Regions from separate parts of the Roseateles sp. SL47 genome, predicted to be linked through region 3. Evidence: predicted binding sites of a transcription regulator. Region 3 holds the regulator's gene; each other region holds the start of a gene.

Region 1 (4,209 bases), 2.7 Mb from region 3:
CAAACAACATGGCGAAGGCCACATCCGCCGCATCGCGCCCGGTGCCGATGCGCAAATAGCCCATCGGGATGCCCAGGCCGGACGGGTCGAAGATGTACCAGCGCTCGCCCAGCCACACCTCCACATAAGCGTGAAAGTCCATCGGCTTGCTGGCGTAGTCCGTTCCCGTGACATACCGAGCCGGGATGCTCAAGGCACGGCACAGCGCAATCATCACGTGTGCAAAGTCCCGGCACACCCCCACACGGTCGGTCAGCGTCTCCACCGCGGACGTCCGTGTGGTGGAGCCGGCGCTGCCATATCTCAGCTTCTTGCGAACCCAGTCCCGCACGGCCAGCACCCGCTCGTAACCCGCAGGAAGCGCGCCAAAGGTCGCCTCGGCAAAGTTGAGCAGCCGGTCCGATTCGCAATAGCGGCTGGGCATCAGGTAGGGAAGCACCTCTTCCGGCAGACTGGACACCTCCGTCTCCATCAGCAGCGCTGTTGATTCAATCAGAGGCCGGCCGGTCACCGCCGCCTGGTAGGTCAGATGAAACCGTCCCGCCGGTGCCTTCACGCTGAGCAGCCGGTTCATCGTGCCCGGCACACCACGCTCGTGCCAAGTGGCGCCGGGGGTCATCTCCACACGTTCATCCCCGACCTGCTGATGAGCGGTGGTGGACGGCTGAACATTCAACAGCAGGCTCGCATGCCCGTCGTTCACCAGATAGTCCAGTTCGAAATGCAGATTCATCCGGATCATGTGGCCACTCCGGACATCCCATCCTGCGCGCTGGCCGAAGGGGCGTCGGAATGCGCGTCGATCAGGCAGTGGATGAAATGCAGCTTGGCCACCACGGCCGCCGGCAGCACAAAGGGATAGAAGTCCGGCTGCCCCATGGCGCGGGACATCTCATTCATGACGCAGGTCACCGCCACCCAGTCCCGCAGCAGCGACAGGAATTCAAGCCCGGTGGGATGGTCCTGTCGCCACAGGTCCCTGGCCAGAAAGGGCGCGCCACCCGGGCCCCTGCCGTCCGGGCTGTCCAGCGTCTGGGCGCCCACCACCATGCCGAAACTCTGAGCCGTGTCCAAGGTGTCGCGCAGATGCAGATAGTGGGCCCAGGTTTCCGCCCAGTCCTCCCATGGATGGGCCCCGGCATAGGCCGAGATGAAGCGCTGCTTCCAGCCCTTTTGCGGGCCCGCGTCGTAGTGGCGCTTCAGGGCGGCGGCATAGTCCTGCCGCTCGTCGCCGAACAGTTCCCGAAAGGGTGTCAACCATGCCGTCTGGACCACCAGTCGATCCCAGTAGTAATGCCCCACCTCATGCCGCAGGTGCCCCAGCAAGGTCCGGTAGGGCTCACCGAACTGGACGCGGGCCCGCTCCCGGAATGCATCATCGGCTTCTTCTATGTTGATCGTGATGACACCTCCGGCATGCCCCGTCATCACCGGTGCGCCAGGTTCGGAGTGAAGAAAGTCGAAGGCCAGGCCCCGGGCGGGATCGTCCGCCTTCGGCACCACCGGTAGTCCCAAACCGATCAGTTGAGACACCATCCGGCGTTTGGCCGACTCCATTCGGCGCCACAGTTCGGCGTTGCCCGGGTAGGACTGGTCCGGAATGATCCGGCTGAGGCGGCAGCTCAGGCACAGCGCCGCCGTGGCACCGCCGTCGTCCCGCACCAACCAGTTGCAGCCGATCGCGCTGGAGAAGTTCTGGCAGCGGCGGTAAGGAATGCCACGCCGCCCGTCCAGATAGAACCGGTCCGGCGCCTCGGCCGAACGCAGCGCATACAGCGCCCCTTCATCCGCCACATAGCCCAGGGCCGAACCGCAGGACAGGCAGGAAGAGTTGCGGAAGAACACAGGCTTGCCGCAACTGCACTGGTAATTTCGGGCAAGCGTGGAGGTCATGAGGGTATAGGAAGGTTGGACAAGGAAGGTTGGACAAGGAAGGGATACCGCCTCCAGGCAAGTCCCAAGCCTGCCAGGCGTGGGGGCGGGGCGCCATCATCGGTGGTCGGGGCCCACCCACACCAACTGTCTGCTGACATCCATGAGCCTGCAAAGGCTGTATATTTATCCAGCAATTTCGCAGAAGTACCATGGACATCAACCGCAAGCTGGCCATCCTGGCCGACGCCGCCAAATACGACGCCTCTTGTGCCTCCAGCGGCACGGACAAGCGGGACAGCACCAAGGGTCAAGGCATTGGCTCCACGCAAGGCATGGGCATCTGCCACAGCTATGCGCCCGACGGCCGCTGCATCTCGCTGCTGAAGATCCTGCTGACCAATCACTGCCAGTACGACTGCCTCTACTGCGTCAACCGTGCATCCAGCAATGTGGCTCGGGCGCGCTTCCGGGTGGATGAAGTGGTGTCGCTCACGCTGGACTTTTACCGGCGCAATTACATCGAAGGTCTGTTTCTCAGCAGCGGCATCGTCAAGAGCCCGGACTTCACCATGGAGCAGGTGGTGGAGGTGGCCCGTGTGCTGCGGGAAGAACATGACTTCCGCGGCTACATCCATCTGAAGACCATTCCCGATGCCAGCGAGGACCTGCTCCGCCGGGCCGGCCGTTATGCCGACCGCCTCAGCATCAACGTTGAACTCCCCACAGAGCAGGGCCTGCAGCAACTGGCCCCGGAAAAGAATGGGGGGGCCATCCGGCGCTCCATGGGCCGGCTCAAGCTGCATATCGACGATGCCAAGGAGGCGCGCAAGGCGGCGGCGGCCACGCCCATCCGGATGATTCCCGGCGCTGCCACCCGGCCAGCCAAGCCACCCCGGTTTGCGCCGGCCGGGCAGAGTACGCAGATGATCGTCGGCGCCGATGGCAGCGATGACCGCAGCATCCTGCGCAGCAGTGCGCATCTCTACAGCAGCTTCCGCATGCGGCGGGTCTATTACTCCGCTTTCAGTCCGATTCCCGATGCCTCCCAGGCCTTGCCGCTGAAATCGCCGCCGCTGGTGCGTGAGCATCGGCTCTACCAGGCCGATTGGCTGATGCGCTTTTATGGTTTTGGCCATGAAGAAATCGTGGACGACGGCACCGGCCTGTTGCGGCTGGATGTCGACCCCAAGCTGGCCTGGGCGCTGGCCCATCCCGAGCGTTTCCCGGTGGACCTGAACACCGCGCCGAAGGAGTTGCTGCTGCGCGTGCCCGGCCTGGGCGTGGAGTCGGTGGCCAAGGTGCTGCAGTCGCGACGGCTGCGGCGCATACGGGCGGACGATCTGCGGCAGATGAAGGTGCCGCTGCGCAAGGTGCTGCCGTTTGTGGTGGCGGAGGGGCACCGGCCCCGGGCGGAGGTGGGCGAGCATCTGCTGAAGCAATGGGCGGATGCCGCTGGCTCCGCTTCGCGCCGGGCAGCAAGCGGATCTTCGCGAATGCTGCTCATCAACCCGGGTGTTGGCGCACTCGCTGCACCCGAAGCTTCGGACGCGTCGGCTGCGTCCGACACGTCCGACGCAGCCAGCATCGTCGTGCCCCATCCTGTCCCCGATTCCATTCCCCATTCCATCCCCCCGCTCGTTTCTCCCGTTCAACTGGGCCTGTTCGCATGACGCGGGTGGTTCTTCAGGGGCCTGCGGATGTTGCGGGCTTTCGCCGTGCAGCCCGCGCGTTGCTGGCCGCAGGGGCGCACCCGGACCACGTGAACTGGTCCACCGGAGAAGCGCCGGACGATCTCTGGGGCGCCGCAGAACTGGCCTCATCCGACCCTCAGAGCCATGAGGGCCATGAGGGCCATGAGGGCCATGAGGGCCCAGGGGGTCACGAGCGCCAGGAGCCCCATGCGCTCGATGACCGCGAGCCTCCAGCGGAAGGGCCATGCCCGGCCAGCGCCCCCCGCCTCTCCGTGCCTGCCAGCTTTGTCCGCTTGTGCGACACCACACTGCTCCACCGCGACCCTCAACGATTCGCCTTGATGTACCGGCTGCTATGGCGGCTCAAGGCCATGCCCTCGTTCTGGCAGGACACGCTGGACCCCGAGCGCCGCCGGGCCGAGCAAATGGCGCGTGAGGTGCGGCGCGCCATCCACAAGATGCATGCGTTTGTGCGTTTCTTTCCGGTCGAGGATCAGCAGGGTGAGCAATACCTGGCCTGGTTTGAGCCCGATCATTTCATTGAAGAAGCGGCCACGCCGTTTTTTGCGCGGCGCTTCGCCAACATGCGGTGGGCGATCCTGACGCCGCGCTGCTCGATGTCATGGGATGGACAGGCGCTCCA
Region 2 (4,209 bases), 1.1 Mb from region 3:
GCAGGAAGAGATTCGGCGGTCTCGCGCCAAGGTCCAACTGCTCTCCATCTCGATTGATCCAGTGCGTGATGATCCGTCCGCCTTGCGCGAGTACGCGCGACAGCACGGCGCTGATGCAGCCCGATGGACCTTGGCCAGGCCGGACTCCGCCGCAACGGCGTCTGCACTACAGAATGCGCTTCGTGTCATCGTGATTCCAGATGGCTTCGGCGGCTATGTTCACAACGGCGCCATCCATCTCATCGACAGCCGAGGGCGGCTGCACGGCGTCTTTGATTATTCAGACTGGGTGGGTGCCCTGGCGGCTGCCGAGGCGCTCGCCGGGAACGAGCCGCCATGATGAATCCTGTCCTCCGCCGCATTGCGCTCTTGGTGGGTGCCGCGTCGCTGCTTCCCTGGATGCGACGCCCGCTGGAAGCGCACATGGCGGTACACATGCTGCTGCACCTGCCCTGCGTGGCGCTGCTGGGTGCGTGGTCGGTCAGTGAATGGCCTGCGCTTGCTCGCCGCTGGTATGCCGCGCTGGACTGGCTGGGCGCGGCGTCCTTCACCTTCGCCGTGCTGGTCTTCAGCCTGTGGATGATCCCCGTGGCTCTGGATGCGAGTTTGCTGGCCGGGTGGGTGGGACTGTCCAAGTACCTGTCGGTCTTTGCGGCCGGGGCGGTGCTGCGGTCAGCCTGGTCTCGCTCACCGCCGGTCCTGAGCCTGTTCATGCTGGGCAACCTGGCCTGGATGCTGGCCACTGCGGGGATGCTGTTCCAGCAGGCGGAGAGCCGCCTGTGCGTGAGCTACCTGGTGGATCAGCAGAGCATCACCGGCACCGGGCTGATCGTCTGGGCGGTGGTGGTGGGTATCGTGGCGTTGACACGCTGGATGGCGTCGGAGCCGACGGAGGGGGACCTTGCCCTCAAAACAACGACTGCTGCCCCGCCTGCACCCCGGGCGCACGAAACTGGCTGAAATCCAGTTCATGCCGTTGCCGGCCGAGCCCAAAGCGCTCACACGCCTTGCGCATGCGTTGATGCATCAGGTCCGCCCAGATGCCCTCGCCTTTCATGCGGGTGCCGAAACGGGCGTCGTTGTCCTTGCCGCCCCGCATGTCCCGCACCCGCGCCATGATCCGCGCTGCCTTGGCCGGCTGATGCTGCTGCAGCCAGTCCTGGAACAGCGGGTTCACCTCCCATGGCAGCCGAAGCGGAATACTGAAGGCGCGCTGCGCACCCGCCTCCGCAGCCGCTTCGAGAATACGCTCCAGCTCGGGTTCATTCAAAAACGGGATCAGTGGAGACACGCTCACCCCCACCGGCACCCCTGCCTGCGCCAGTGCCCGAATGGTCTGCAGCCGCCGGTGAGGTGCAGCCGCACGGGGCTCCAGCGTGCGCGCCAGCTCGGAATCCAGCGTCGTGACCGACACATAGACGGACACCTGATGACGCTGCGCCATCGGTGCCAGCAGGTCCAGGTCCCGCTCCACCCCGCTGGATTTGGTGACCAGCGAAAACGGATGCCGGGCCTCGGCCAGCACCTCCACCAGCTGCCGGGTGATGCCCAGCTTGCGCTCCACCGGCTGGTATGCATCCGTCGCGGTGCCGATGCACAGATATGACGGTTGATAGCTGGGAGACGACAAGGTCTCCCGCAACCGCTCCGCCGCGTTGACCTTGGCCACAATGCGCGTCTCGAAGTCCAGGCCCGGAGACAGGTTCAGGTAGCTGTGGGTGGGCCGGGCAAAGCAGTAGATGCAGCCATGCTCGCAGCCCCGGTACGGGTTGATGGAATAGTCAAAGCCGATGTCCGGCGACTGGTTGGCGCTGAGGATGCGCCGCGCATGCTCTTCAATGATCTCGGTGCGTGGGGGCAGGTGTTCTTCTCGCGCCTCCTGGTCCAGCGTGCCCCAGCCGTCGTCGAACTGGTCCCGATCACTGCGCTCAAAGCGGTGTGGGATGGCCCAGGCACTGCCCCGCCCCTTCAGGGCTTCAGGCTGCAGGTACAACTCCGGGGCGGCGATGTTGGGTGGGCGTGGCATACTGTTAATCTATCCAGTATTTCCGGAAATTTCCAGTGGCTTCCACTGCCTCATCAGGGGGATGACCGACCGCCACTGCGCACCATGCGTTGGCGCCCTGACCCAAACCGGTGCCGGGCCACAACACCGATGAATGCGGGGCGTTGCAATTTCACGCCGTCGCCCGGCGCTGACACAATTTAGAGGTCTATCCCGCTAGCCGTCCGGTCCTCGCCCAGCTACATTGCCGTCGCTTACACCGTAAGCGGATGGCCGATGGCCTTTCAACAAAAACGCACACGGTCGTTCTGGGAGGGTGGGTGATGAGTCAGGTGCAACCATGGATCGCCGTCGCTGGCCTTCTGGTCGGCGTCGGCCTGGGCGTGGCCGGCGCAAGCTGGCATTGGGCCAGGCGGCTCGCCGTGGTCCAGCGCACGGCCGACCAGCTCGGCGCTTCCCGCAATCTGCTGGACCAGCAGAACACCCAGGCCCGCCGTCAGGTGGAACAACTGCAGTCGGAACTCGGTGACCTCCGCATCTTTGCGGAGCGGGCCCGGCGCAGGCTCGCCATGCTCAGCGATGGTCCGACCGCACACGTGGCCGCGCCGCCTCCGCCACCTGCCGCACCACCGCGTCCCAGCGCGCAGGAGGTGGCTCAGATGCTCAACCGCAACGACCAGCGCCGCGAACCCGCCTTAGCCGAAGCGGAGCAGGACGATGCCGGGTTTGAACCCACCCAGGTCGATCCGCCTGAGAACCTCTGATCGCTGCGTGCGCTGAGCCGCAGTTCGGTTCAGCCGGTGATGGCAGGCAGCACCGTTCCCACACAAGGCCCGAAGCCGATACGCCGATGCCCCGGCGCCTCGCAAAAGCCCACCAGCGTCACGCTGTCCCCATCTTGCAGAAAAGTGCGCTGCTCTCCATTGGGCAGCGTCAACGGCTGCTTGCCGCCTTGTGTCAACTCCAGCAGCGACCCGCCCTGGTCCGGCTGAGCGCCGGACTGCGTGCCAGACCCCAGCAGGTCGCCAGGTTGCAGGTTGCAGCCATTGCTGGCGTGATGCGTGAGCATCTGTGCAAAGGTCCAATAACAGTCCGCGAAGTCCGACCGCATCAGCCGATGCGGGGGGACCTGCGCAGCGCACATGGCTGCCGTCTGCAAATGCACTTCGAGCTGGATGGACACTGCCCCCTGTTCACGATTCACGGCACCGTCCAGATAAGGCAGCGGCTGCGGGTGATCGCCCGTGCGGCTGAAGCTGCGGCGAAATGGCGCCAGCGCCTCCATCGTCACCACCCAGGGCGAAAGGGTGGTGGCAAAGCTCTTGGAAAGGAACGGCCCGAGCGGCTGATATTCCCAAGCCTGAATGTCCCGCGCAGACCAGTCATTGAGCAGCACCAGCCCGAAGAGATGATCTTCCGCTTGATCGATCGACACGGGCTGCCCTTGCGGATTGCCCTGGCCCACAAGCGCCCCCACCTCCAGCTCATAGTCCAGACGCTTGCAAGGGCCGAAGCTGGGCGGTTCGGCGTCCGGGGCCTTCATCTGGCCGAGCGGGCGGCGGAATTGCTGACCACTGACGCCCAGCGAGGACACCCGCCCGTGATACCCGATGGGCACCCACTTGTAGTTGGGCAGCAGCGGGTTGTCCGGTCGGAACAGCTTGCCCACCGTGGTGGCATGGTGGATGCCGGCATAGAAGTCGGTGTAGTCGCCGATGCGGCAGGGCAGCGTGAACTCCAAGGTGCTTTGCGGCACCAGCGCGGCGGAGAGCCGAGCCGGGCCGCCGCCCTCGCTCCCCTCCACCAGCGCAGCGACCAGCGCATGGCGGCAGCGACGCCGCAGTGTCGGCCCGGCCGCCATCAGCGGATTCAGCCCCTGCCCCACACAAGCGCGCAGCACATCGGCCACCTCGGCCGGCAGCGCCCCAAGATCCGCTGCGGCCACCAGGTCCAGGGCCTGGTCACCGATGGCGGTGAAGGGTCGGAACGGCTCGCTGCTGCCTGCGGCCCGCGCCATGGCCAGCGGCAGATTCTGGATCGGGAAATCCGTGTCGTTGGTGTTGGAAGAAGCCACCCAGCTGCGCAGGGACGGGTCGTGGGTATGGTCGAGAGAAAGCGAACTCATGGAAGTCATCATCAGCCTTTGAATTGATCCTGGAGGCCTGCCCAGCAGGCGGCATAGTGAGTGTCCAGCGCACCGCCCT
Region 3 (4,209 bases):
GGCCATGAAGATCTCGGTGCCGGGCATGGACCGCGCCGCGCTCGAAACCCTGGTGGCTCAAGCCCACGAGGTGTGCCCGTACTCGAACGCCACGCGTGGCAACATCGACGTCACCCTGACGGTGGTCTGATGAACGGGCGCGTGGCCGGTGCCGCCCTGGCGCACCGGCCACGCGACTGACAACGGGGCTGGCAACGGCTAGCGCCCTTCGGTGGATGGCTGTGGCCGCCAGCACCTGGCAGGACCTGGCAGGACCTGGCATTGCCTGGCAATGTCAGAGATTACCTGGCAGTGTCAGAGATTGCAGGGCGGTGACTGGCAGTGTCTGAGAGCGCCTGGCGGTGACCGCGATCGCCGATGAGCGTGCACCAGTCGCGTCCACCAGTCGCCACCAACACTAGCGACGCTGGAGCAATTCCAGCGTCAGCTCAATGCGGGCGGCCCACGGTGTGAGGGCGGCCCCTTTTTCTTCTGGGGCGCCCACGATGCGCCCCTGGGCACATCGGGTGGTGCGCCACACCGGCACCCCAGCCTGACGGAGTGCCTGGACGGGCCCATTCAGCGCCTGATGCACCGTGCCATTGCCGGTACAGGCCAGCACCACCCCCTGCACGCCGGCCTGATGCCAGGCCTCCAGGGCACGCGCCTGCGCGCCTGCATGACTGGCCAGCACTTCCACCCAGGGCCAGTCCGAAGCGTCTTGCGGCAAGGTCGAAGCGCCCAGGGCCACCCCTTGCGGCCAGTCCCGAAAGCGGCGCACGGCGCCCTCTTCCACCACGGCCAGCAGCCCGCTGTCGGGGCCGGGTTCGAAGGCATCGAGCCGGTAGGTGTGCGTCTTGCGCAGTTCGAGACCGTGCAAGACCTGACCCGCCACCACCGCCACCACCCCGCAGGCCCCCTCGGACTTGGCGACAGCAACGGCATCCAGCAAATTCTGCGGGCCATCCGCCTGCAAGGCCGTGGCGGGCCGCATGGCGGCGGTCAGCACCACCGGCTTTTGCGGAGACAACACCCGTTGCAGCAGATAGGCAGTTTCTTCCAGCGTGTCGGTGCCATGGGTGATCACGATGCCCCGCACCTCCGGCCGGTCCAGGTGGGCCTGGACCCGACGCGCCAGGCGCGCCCAGGTGCTCACATCCATGTCCTTGCTATCGAGCTGAGCCAGTTGCTCAGCTTCCAGCGATTCGGCCCTGAGCGCCGGCACGGCCGCCACCAGCGAGTCCACCGAGAGCTGCCCGGCCTTGTAGCCCACGTTGTCCGTGGCCGAAGCCGCGGCACCGGCGATGGTCCCGCCGGTACCGATGATGACAATTCGCTCAATGCGGCTTTGCAATTTGGCTTCTCCTGGATAAAAATACAGAGCACTGGATGGATACTCAGGTCAACCGTGAACACACCACCAAAACTCACCGCCCGCCAACAACAGATCTTTGACCTGGTCCGGCGCAGCATCGAGCGCACCGGCTCGCCACCCACCCGCGCGGAAATCGCACAGCAGCTGGGCTTTCGCTCGGCCAACGCGGCGGAAGAACATCTTCAGGCGCTGGCCCGCAAGGGCGTCATCGAACTGGTTGGCGGCACGGCTCGTGGCATTCGTCTGCCCTCGCCCGCCCTGAAGCAGGTCAATCAGGCGCGTGAACACAGCCAGTTCGCACTCCCCCTGGCCAGCCTCGCGCAGTTGACGCTTCCGCTGGTCGGCCGGGTGGCAGCAGGCGCGCCCATCCTGGCGGAGGAACATGTCGAGCAGCACTATAGCGTCGATCCCTCCACCTTCTCCCGCATGCCGGACTACCTGCTGCGTGTACGCGGCATGAGCATGAAAGACATTGGCATCATGGATGGCGACCTGCTTGCCGTGCAAAAGGCCAGTGAAGCCCGCAATGGTCAGATCGTGGTGGCCCGGTTGGGCGACGAGGTCACGGTGAAGCGCTTCCAGCGCCACGCGGGTGGTGTGCGTCTGCTGCCGGAGAACACAGAGTTTGAGCCCATCGAAGTCGCGGCGGGGGACGAGTCCTTTGCGCTGGAGGGCTTGGCGGTGGGCTTGATTCGGGCGCAGTTCAACTGAGTTCCCGGTGAGCTTTTGCCGACGTGATGCACTGAACGAATATCGCCCACGCATGTAGGCCTACACACCCTAAGGATGGCAGCGCTTCTGATAGCAGCGCTTCTAATGGCGGCCTTTCTGAGGGTGGCCCTGTGGACGGGCGGCATTGCGGATGGTGGCCTTGCGGAGGTGGCCGTACGCACGGTGGCCGTGCGGATGGCTTGCACACGGTCAGCTCCCTGGCGGCCAACTACCCCGACGCCAGCGAATTCGGCGGGCGTGCGATACGCACCTACAACACCCGGGTTCAACCGTGGATGGCGCGCCCGGCACAATAAAAAAGCACTTTGCGAACAAGCTTCGCGAAGTGCTTTTTTTGTTTTTGGAAACCAAGAGCGGGTGCCCACCTTGAGTATCGATCGTTGCCGTGGAGTGGCTTACGCGGGCGGGCGTGGTTTGCTCATCTTGCATCCATCAGTGCGCTGAAATGGGTAAGCGCCACACGGAGCCACCGAGGTATAGCAGCGCAGCTGCTTTGCAGAGGTGATTCCGACCCGCGCACCTTGAATGCTCAATATGCCGTGAGCATCGCTGCCGAAGCAAAAGCCGAGACCGCAACCGAAGCCAAAGCCAAATCGTGGTGAATCTCGCCCCCGGTATGCGATTCATGTCGGCCATTCAACTCCATCTGACATCGGTTATTCAGGTCCCCATTCAGTTCCCCAATCATATCCACCATCCATATCCACCATCCATATGCCCCATCCATATGCCCCATCGAGGTCGGTCCTCCATTTCCAACTCCGTCCATCCGGCCGTCGTAGAGATCCACTGACGCTCACGCAACGTCGGGAAACCTGAACGGGCGAAACCCAGCGTCCGTGGCAACCTTCCGCAACGCTGAATGCGATTGGACTCGCGAGGAGGCAACCGGTGAAGCTCCCTGGGTGATTCCAGCCCCTCTCTCGGAACCAGTTGTGGAGAGAGCGGTCCAAGAGAACCGGCCGAGCGGAACAGGCTCAGGACAAGAGGCCGACGGAGAGGGGCGACGGAGAGGGGCGACGAAAAGGGGTTGAGGAAAGAGGTATAGAAACGGTGTATAGAAAAAGGGAAAAAGGGGTTGGGGAAAGGAGTTGACGAAAGGAGTGTAGGAAAGGGTTTGAGGAAAGGGGCTGAGGAAGAGGCGGGACCAGGACGCAAGGCGAGCAAGAGCCGTCACGAAAATCGGACACGCCACCAGCGAGTCGCGCACGGTCGCGCAAAGTGGCACAAAACTGGCCGCAGAAAAACAAAAACCCCGCCAACTTGCGTTAGCGGGGTTTCAAATATTGGCGGAGTGGACGGGGCTCGAACCCGCGACCCCCGGCGTGACAGGCCGGTATTCTAACCAACTGAACTACCACTCCAGATTCAAGGCCGCTTATGGTGCCGTTCAGCACTGTTCTGTTGCCTCAATCCTTCGGACAAGTTGCGCCGCGAATGCAAAGACGCTCTGCGTCTTCACTTCACGAGCCAAGCCTTGTCAAACTTGGCGTCCCCTAGGGGATTCGAACCCCTGTTACAACCGTGAAAGGGTCGTGTCCTAGGCCTCTAGACGAAGGGGACTTAACTCTTTCTGTGCTACCGCTCTCGCGTCAGCCACCAAGAAAACTTGGTGGAGGTAAGCGGGATCGAACCGCTGACCTCTTGCATGCCATGCAAGCGCTCTCCCAGCTGAGCTATACCCCCAAATGCTTTCTCACAGTGCTTGCGCCCTGCTTCGCATCCGTGGACCAACTCGAGCCCAGTAGCAAAGATCAATTGTTGGCGGAGTGGACGGGGCTCGAACCCGCGACCCCCGGCGTGACAGGCCGGTATTCTAACCAACTGAACTACCACTCCAGATACGCCGATGATTTGTTTGCACTCATCATCATTGCATCAATTACTTCATACTACTTTCGCGGTACTTCGTAATATCTCTTCAACTCACTGCATTGCAATCGCACTGCAGTCAATTTCGACGTTTTCGTTACTATACCAGAGTTTTTGTTTGATTCTTTCGAACTATCGAATTCATCAGCAAATTCTTTGGTCAATAACCAAGCACATCAACTTGGCGTCCCCTAGGGGATTCGAACCCCTGTTACAACCGTGAAAGGGTCGTGTCCTAGGCCTCTAGACGA
Region 4 (4,209 bases), 3.1 Mb from region 3:
CGCTGATGTCCGCATCATGCTGCTGGACGATCTCCCGGACGATGGCCAGGCCCAGGCCTGATCCGTCCACATTCGTCCCCAGCGCGCGGTAGAAGGGTTGGAACACTTTTTCCCGCTCCAATTCCGCAATCCCCGGGCCCGAGTCCTCCACCTGCAGCACGCAGACCTGACCAAAGGGGTCCTCCACCACCCGTACGGTGATGGTGCCGCCGGCGGGTGTGTAGAGCAAGGCGTTGTCCACCAGGTTGCGGATCAACTCGCGGATGAGCAGCGGATGGCCGTGCAGACGCAGGCCGGCGCGGTCCGGTTCCGGGCCTTCGTAGCCCAGGTCCAGGCGCTTTTCCATGGCGCGGGGCACGAAGTCCCGCACCGTTTCCATGGCCAGCACCGGCAGATTGACCTCGCTGCGGCGGGAGGCGTGTTCCTGGTCCTCCGCCCGCGCCATCGCCAGCAGCTGGTTCACCATGTGCGCCGCTCGCTGGCTGGACAGCGCAATCTGCTGCAGCGAGCGCCGCAGCTCGGCCGGTGAGCTGCGCCCTTCGTCGATCTCGCGCTGCGCCAGTTCGGCCTGGGTGCGCAGCCCGGCCAGGGGCGTCTTGAGCTGATGGGCCGCGTCGGCCAGGAAGTGCTTTTGCGCGCGGATGGATTGGTCCAGCCGCTCCAGCAGGTCGTTGATGGCCTGCACCAGCGGCGCCACTTCATCCGGAATGCGCTGTTCGTCGATGGGGCTGAGGTCGGAGCTGTCGCGCGACCGGATGCGCCGTTGCAACTCGTTGAGCGGCGCAATACCGCGGGCCAGGGCCAGCCACACCAGCAGCACTGCCAGCGGCAGGATCACGAACTGCGGAAGGATCACGCCTTTGATGATCTCGTTGGTCAGACGTGAACGCTTGCCCAGCGTCTCGGCCACCTGCACCAGCATCATGCGGTCGCTGCCGGCGGTGCCTTCGGGCGCCACCCAGAGGAAGGCCACCCGCACCGATTCGTTGTTCACCTCGTCATCACGGTAGTGCAGCTCCCAGGGCACCACCGGGGGCTCGGCCTCCGGTACGGCGAGATGGCGGTCCCCGCTGAGCAGTTCCCCCCGCAGTCCCAGCACCTGGTAGAAGATGGTGTCGGATTCATCCGCTCGCAGCAGGGCGGCGGCTTCCGGCGCGAGCGCATAGCGGGAGCGGCCCTTGGGCAGTTCGCCCGGCGCGGGTTCGGTGGCCACCTGCAGACCCAGGGTGCGGGCCATTTCGCCCAGTTCCCGGTCGTAGGGCTTGTTGGCAATGCCCTGGGCCACCAGCCAGGTCAGCGCCACGCTGATCGGCCAGATCACCAGCAGAGGCGCGAGCATCCAGTCCAGGATCTCGCCGAACAGCGAGCGGTGTCCACTGGCGCTGCTCATTCATGCCCTCCCTGGGCGCGGCCTTGAGGCTGGTGCGTCGCCCACGGCCAGCAGCGCCACTCAGCCGGGGATCTTTTCAAGGCAATAACCCAGCCCTCGGACGGTGGCGATGCGGATCGGTCCTTGCTCGATCTTCTTGCGCAGGCGGTGGATGTAGACCTCGATGGCGTTGTTGCTCACCTCTTCGCCCCATTCGCACAGGCGCTCCACCAATTGATCCTTGCTGACCAGCCGGCCGGCGCGCTGCAGCAGCACTTCCAGCAGCGACAGCTCACGGGCCGACAGCTCCACCATCTGCTCATTGATGTAGGCCACCCGGCCGGTGGCATCAAAGCTCAGCGGGCCATGCTTGATCACACTGGAGGCCGTGCCCAGGCCGCGCCGGGTGAGCGCTCGCACACGGGCTTCCAGTTCCTGCAACGAAAAGGGTTTCGCCATGTAGTCGTCGGCGCCCAGATCCAGCCCCTTGACCCGCTCCTCGATGCTGTCCGCCGCTGTCAGGATCAGCACCGGCACGGCCGAGCCACGCGCCCGCAGCCGGCGAAGCACTTCCAGCCCATGCATCTTGGGCAGGCCCAAGTCCAGGATCAGCAGGTCGAATTCATGGGAGGCAAGGGCCGCATCCGCTTCGGTGCCGCTGCCCACCTGGTCCACGGCACAGCCCGAAGCCCGCAGCGAGCGCAGCAGGCCGTCGGCCAACACCTGGTCGTCTTCTGCAATCAGGATGCGCATGTCTGTCCCCCGTTCTTCTTGAATGACCCATTCTAGGGATGGGCCCCCTCGGTGGCAGTAGGCGTTTGCGAGGCCAGCGCGGTAAGGGGCGCATCCTGCACGGTCGGTGGGGGAGGCGCCCCTCCACGGATGGAGGCGGGCCCGCTTTCGGACGATCGTGGCGGGGTGGCTCACGCCATGAGCCACTGAGCGCCTAGGATGGCTTCATTGCAACCGCTGCGGCGTGGCCACAGAACCACTGTACAGATATACAGATTGGGCCATAATCCGGCGCAGCCACTTGGAGATGCTTTCATGGACGCCCCCGTCAAAAACGCCAACCCCGAAAAAGCCAAGGCCCTGCAGGCCGCTCTTGCCCAGATCGAAAAGCAGTTCGGCAAGGGCTCCATCATGCGCCTGGGTGAAGGCGAGAAGATTGAAGACATCCAGGTGGTCTCCACCGGTTCGCTGGGCCTGGACATCGCCCTGGGCGTTGGCGGCCTGCCGCGCGGCCGTGTGATTGAAATCTACGGCCCGGAATCCTCGGGCAAGACCACGCTCACACTGCAGGTCATCGCCCAGATGCAGAAGCTGCAGGGCGTGTGTGCCTTCATCGACGCCGAGCATGCGCTGGACGCTCAATATGCCCAGAAGCTCGGGGTGAACCTGCAAGAGCTGCTGATCAGCCAGCCCGACACCGGCGAACAAGCCCTGGAAATTGTGGACGCACTGGTGCGTTCCGGTTCGGTGGACCTGATCATCGTGGACTCGGTGGCCGCCCTGACACCCAAGGCCGAGCTGGAAGGCGAAATGGGTGATGCCCTGCCCGGCCTGCAGGCCCGTCTGATGAGCCAGGCCCTGCGCAAGCTCACCGCCACCATCAAGAAAACCAACTGCACCGTTATCTTCATCAACCAGATCCGCATGAAGATCGGTGTGATGTTCGGCTCGCCTGAAACCACCACCGGTGGCAATGCGCTGAAGTTCTACGCTTCGGTGCGCCTGGACATCCGCCGTATTGGTTCCATCAAGAAGGGTGAAGAAGTCATCGGTTCCGAAACCAAGGTCAAGGTGGTGAAGAACAAGGTGGCGCCCCCGTTCAAGACGGCGGAATTCGACATCCTGTATGGCGAAGGGATCAGCCGCGAGGGTGAAATCATCGACATGGGTGTGGCCGCCAAGATCGTGGACAAGGCCGGTGCCTGGTACGCCTACAGTGGCGAGAAAATCGGCCAAGGCAAGGACAACGCCCGCGAATTCCTGCGTGAAAACGCGGACCTGGCTGTCGAGATTGAAAACAAGATCCGCGAATCGCTGGGCATCCCCCTGCTGGGTGCGGTGCCGGATTCGGCTGAGTAAGGTCGTCCGATGGCACGTCAGCCGCTCTCCCTGAGGGCGCGGGCGGTCACCCTGCTGGCCCAGCGAGACCACAGCGAACTGGAGCTGCGGCGCAAGCTGGGCCGCATTGCCAGAGAGGCTCGGCAGGCGGAACAGGCGCGCGAAGCCGCTCGCCATGCGGATGCTGACTGGGACGCAGGCGCGGACGCTTCTCGCGCCAGGCGCATGCAGGCCTTCGTCGTCGGCGAGGGTGGTGGTGATGACCACCGCGACGCCGAGGCGGATGCGGCCGACATCGAGCAGCAGGTGGAAGAGGTGCTGGTCTGGCTGCGCCAACAGTCCTATCTGGATGAATCCCGCTTTGTGGAATCCAGGCTGCATGCGCGGTCTTCGCGTTGGGGGCAGCGGCGCATCGAGCAGGAACTCGCCCAGCATGGGCTCAGCCTGGACGCTGATCAACGTGCCGCCCTGGCGGACACCGAACTGGGCCGTGCCTGCGAGCTGCTGCGTCGTAAATTTGCTGCGAGCCCGGCACGGTGGGTGTCTGGTTTGGTGGGGCGCGCCAGTGGTGCCACCACTGAGGCCGCCACTGACGCCATCACTGGCGCCAAGCTCGATACTGCTGATGGATCCGCCAGCGTAGACCGCAGGCATAGAGGCGGCCCGGATAGCGGGGGCTCGGAGAGCGACGACCGGCACAACGACAACCGGCACAACGACAACCGACACAGCGACGACCGGCACAGAGACGACTCGAACAGCGACGACCT

The links. Region 3 encodes LexA, which represses DNA repair genes until DNA is damaged. Its sites were predicted from a motif close to ACTGTATNNNNATACAGT; they were not measured.
Region 1: OU995_RS08615 (putative DNA modification/repair radical SAM protein) is a predicted target of LexA. The motif match lies at 2,050-2,067, and genes of this name have one in related genera.
Region 2: OU995_RS24805 (PA0069 family radical SAM protein) is a predicted target of LexA. The motif match lies at 2,027-2,044, and genes of this name have one in related genera.
Region 4: recA (recombinase RecA) is a predicted target of LexA. The motif match lies at 2,360-2,377, and genes of this name have one in related genera.

The regions. Positions count from the first base shown of each region.
Region 1 covers NZ_CP113068.1:1,987,149-1,991,357, forward strand. The annotation lists gene OU995_RS08605 (transglutaminase-like domain-containing protein) at 1-742, opposite strand, end outside; gene OU995_RS08610 (zinc-binding metallopeptidase family protein) at 739-1,893, opposite strand; gene OU995_RS08615 (putative DNA modification/repair radical SAM protein) at 2,085-3,545, shown strand; gene OU995_RS08620 (TIGR03915 family putative DNA repair protein) at 3,542-4,209, shown strand, end outside.
Region 2 covers NZ_CP113068.1:5,720,004-5,724,212, forward strand. The annotation lists gene OU995_RS24795 (SCO family protein) at 1-340, shown strand, start outside; gene OU995_RS24800 (hypothetical protein) at 337-960, shown strand; gene OU995_RS24805 (PA0069 family radical SAM protein) at 908-2,026, opposite strand; gene OU995_RS24810 (hypothetical protein) at 2,329-2,769, shown strand; gene fahA (fumarylacetoacetase) at 2,799-4,130, opposite strand; gene hmgA (homogentisate 1,2-dioxygenase) at 4,142-4,209, opposite strand, start outside.
Region 3 covers NZ_CP113068.1:4,664,809-4,669,017, forward strand. The annotation lists gene OU995_RS20155 (organic hydroperoxide resistance protein) at 1-130, shown strand, start outside; gene OU995_RS20160 (asparaginase) at 398-1,333, opposite strand; gene lexA (transcriptional repressor LexA) at 1,388-2,065, shown strand; tRNA gene OU995_RS20170 (tRNA-Asp) at 3,374-3,450, opposite strand; tRNA gene OU995_RS20175 (tRNA-Glu) at 3,574-3,649, opposite strand; tRNA gene OU995_RS20180 (tRNA-Ala) at 3,697-3,772, opposite strand; tRNA gene OU995_RS20185 (tRNA-Asp) at 3,849-3,925, opposite strand; tRNA gene OU995_RS20190 (tRNA-Glu) at 4,141-4,209, opposite strand, start outside.
Region 4 covers NZ_CP113068.1:1,400,720-1,404,928, forward strand. The annotation lists gene OU995_RS06140 (sensor histidine kinase) at 1-1,390, opposite strand, end outside; gene OU995_RS06145 (response regulator transcription factor) at 1,451-2,122, opposite strand; gene recA (recombinase RecA) at 2,417-3,460, shown strand; gene OU995_RS06155 (regulatory protein RecX) at 3,470-4,209, shown strand, end outside.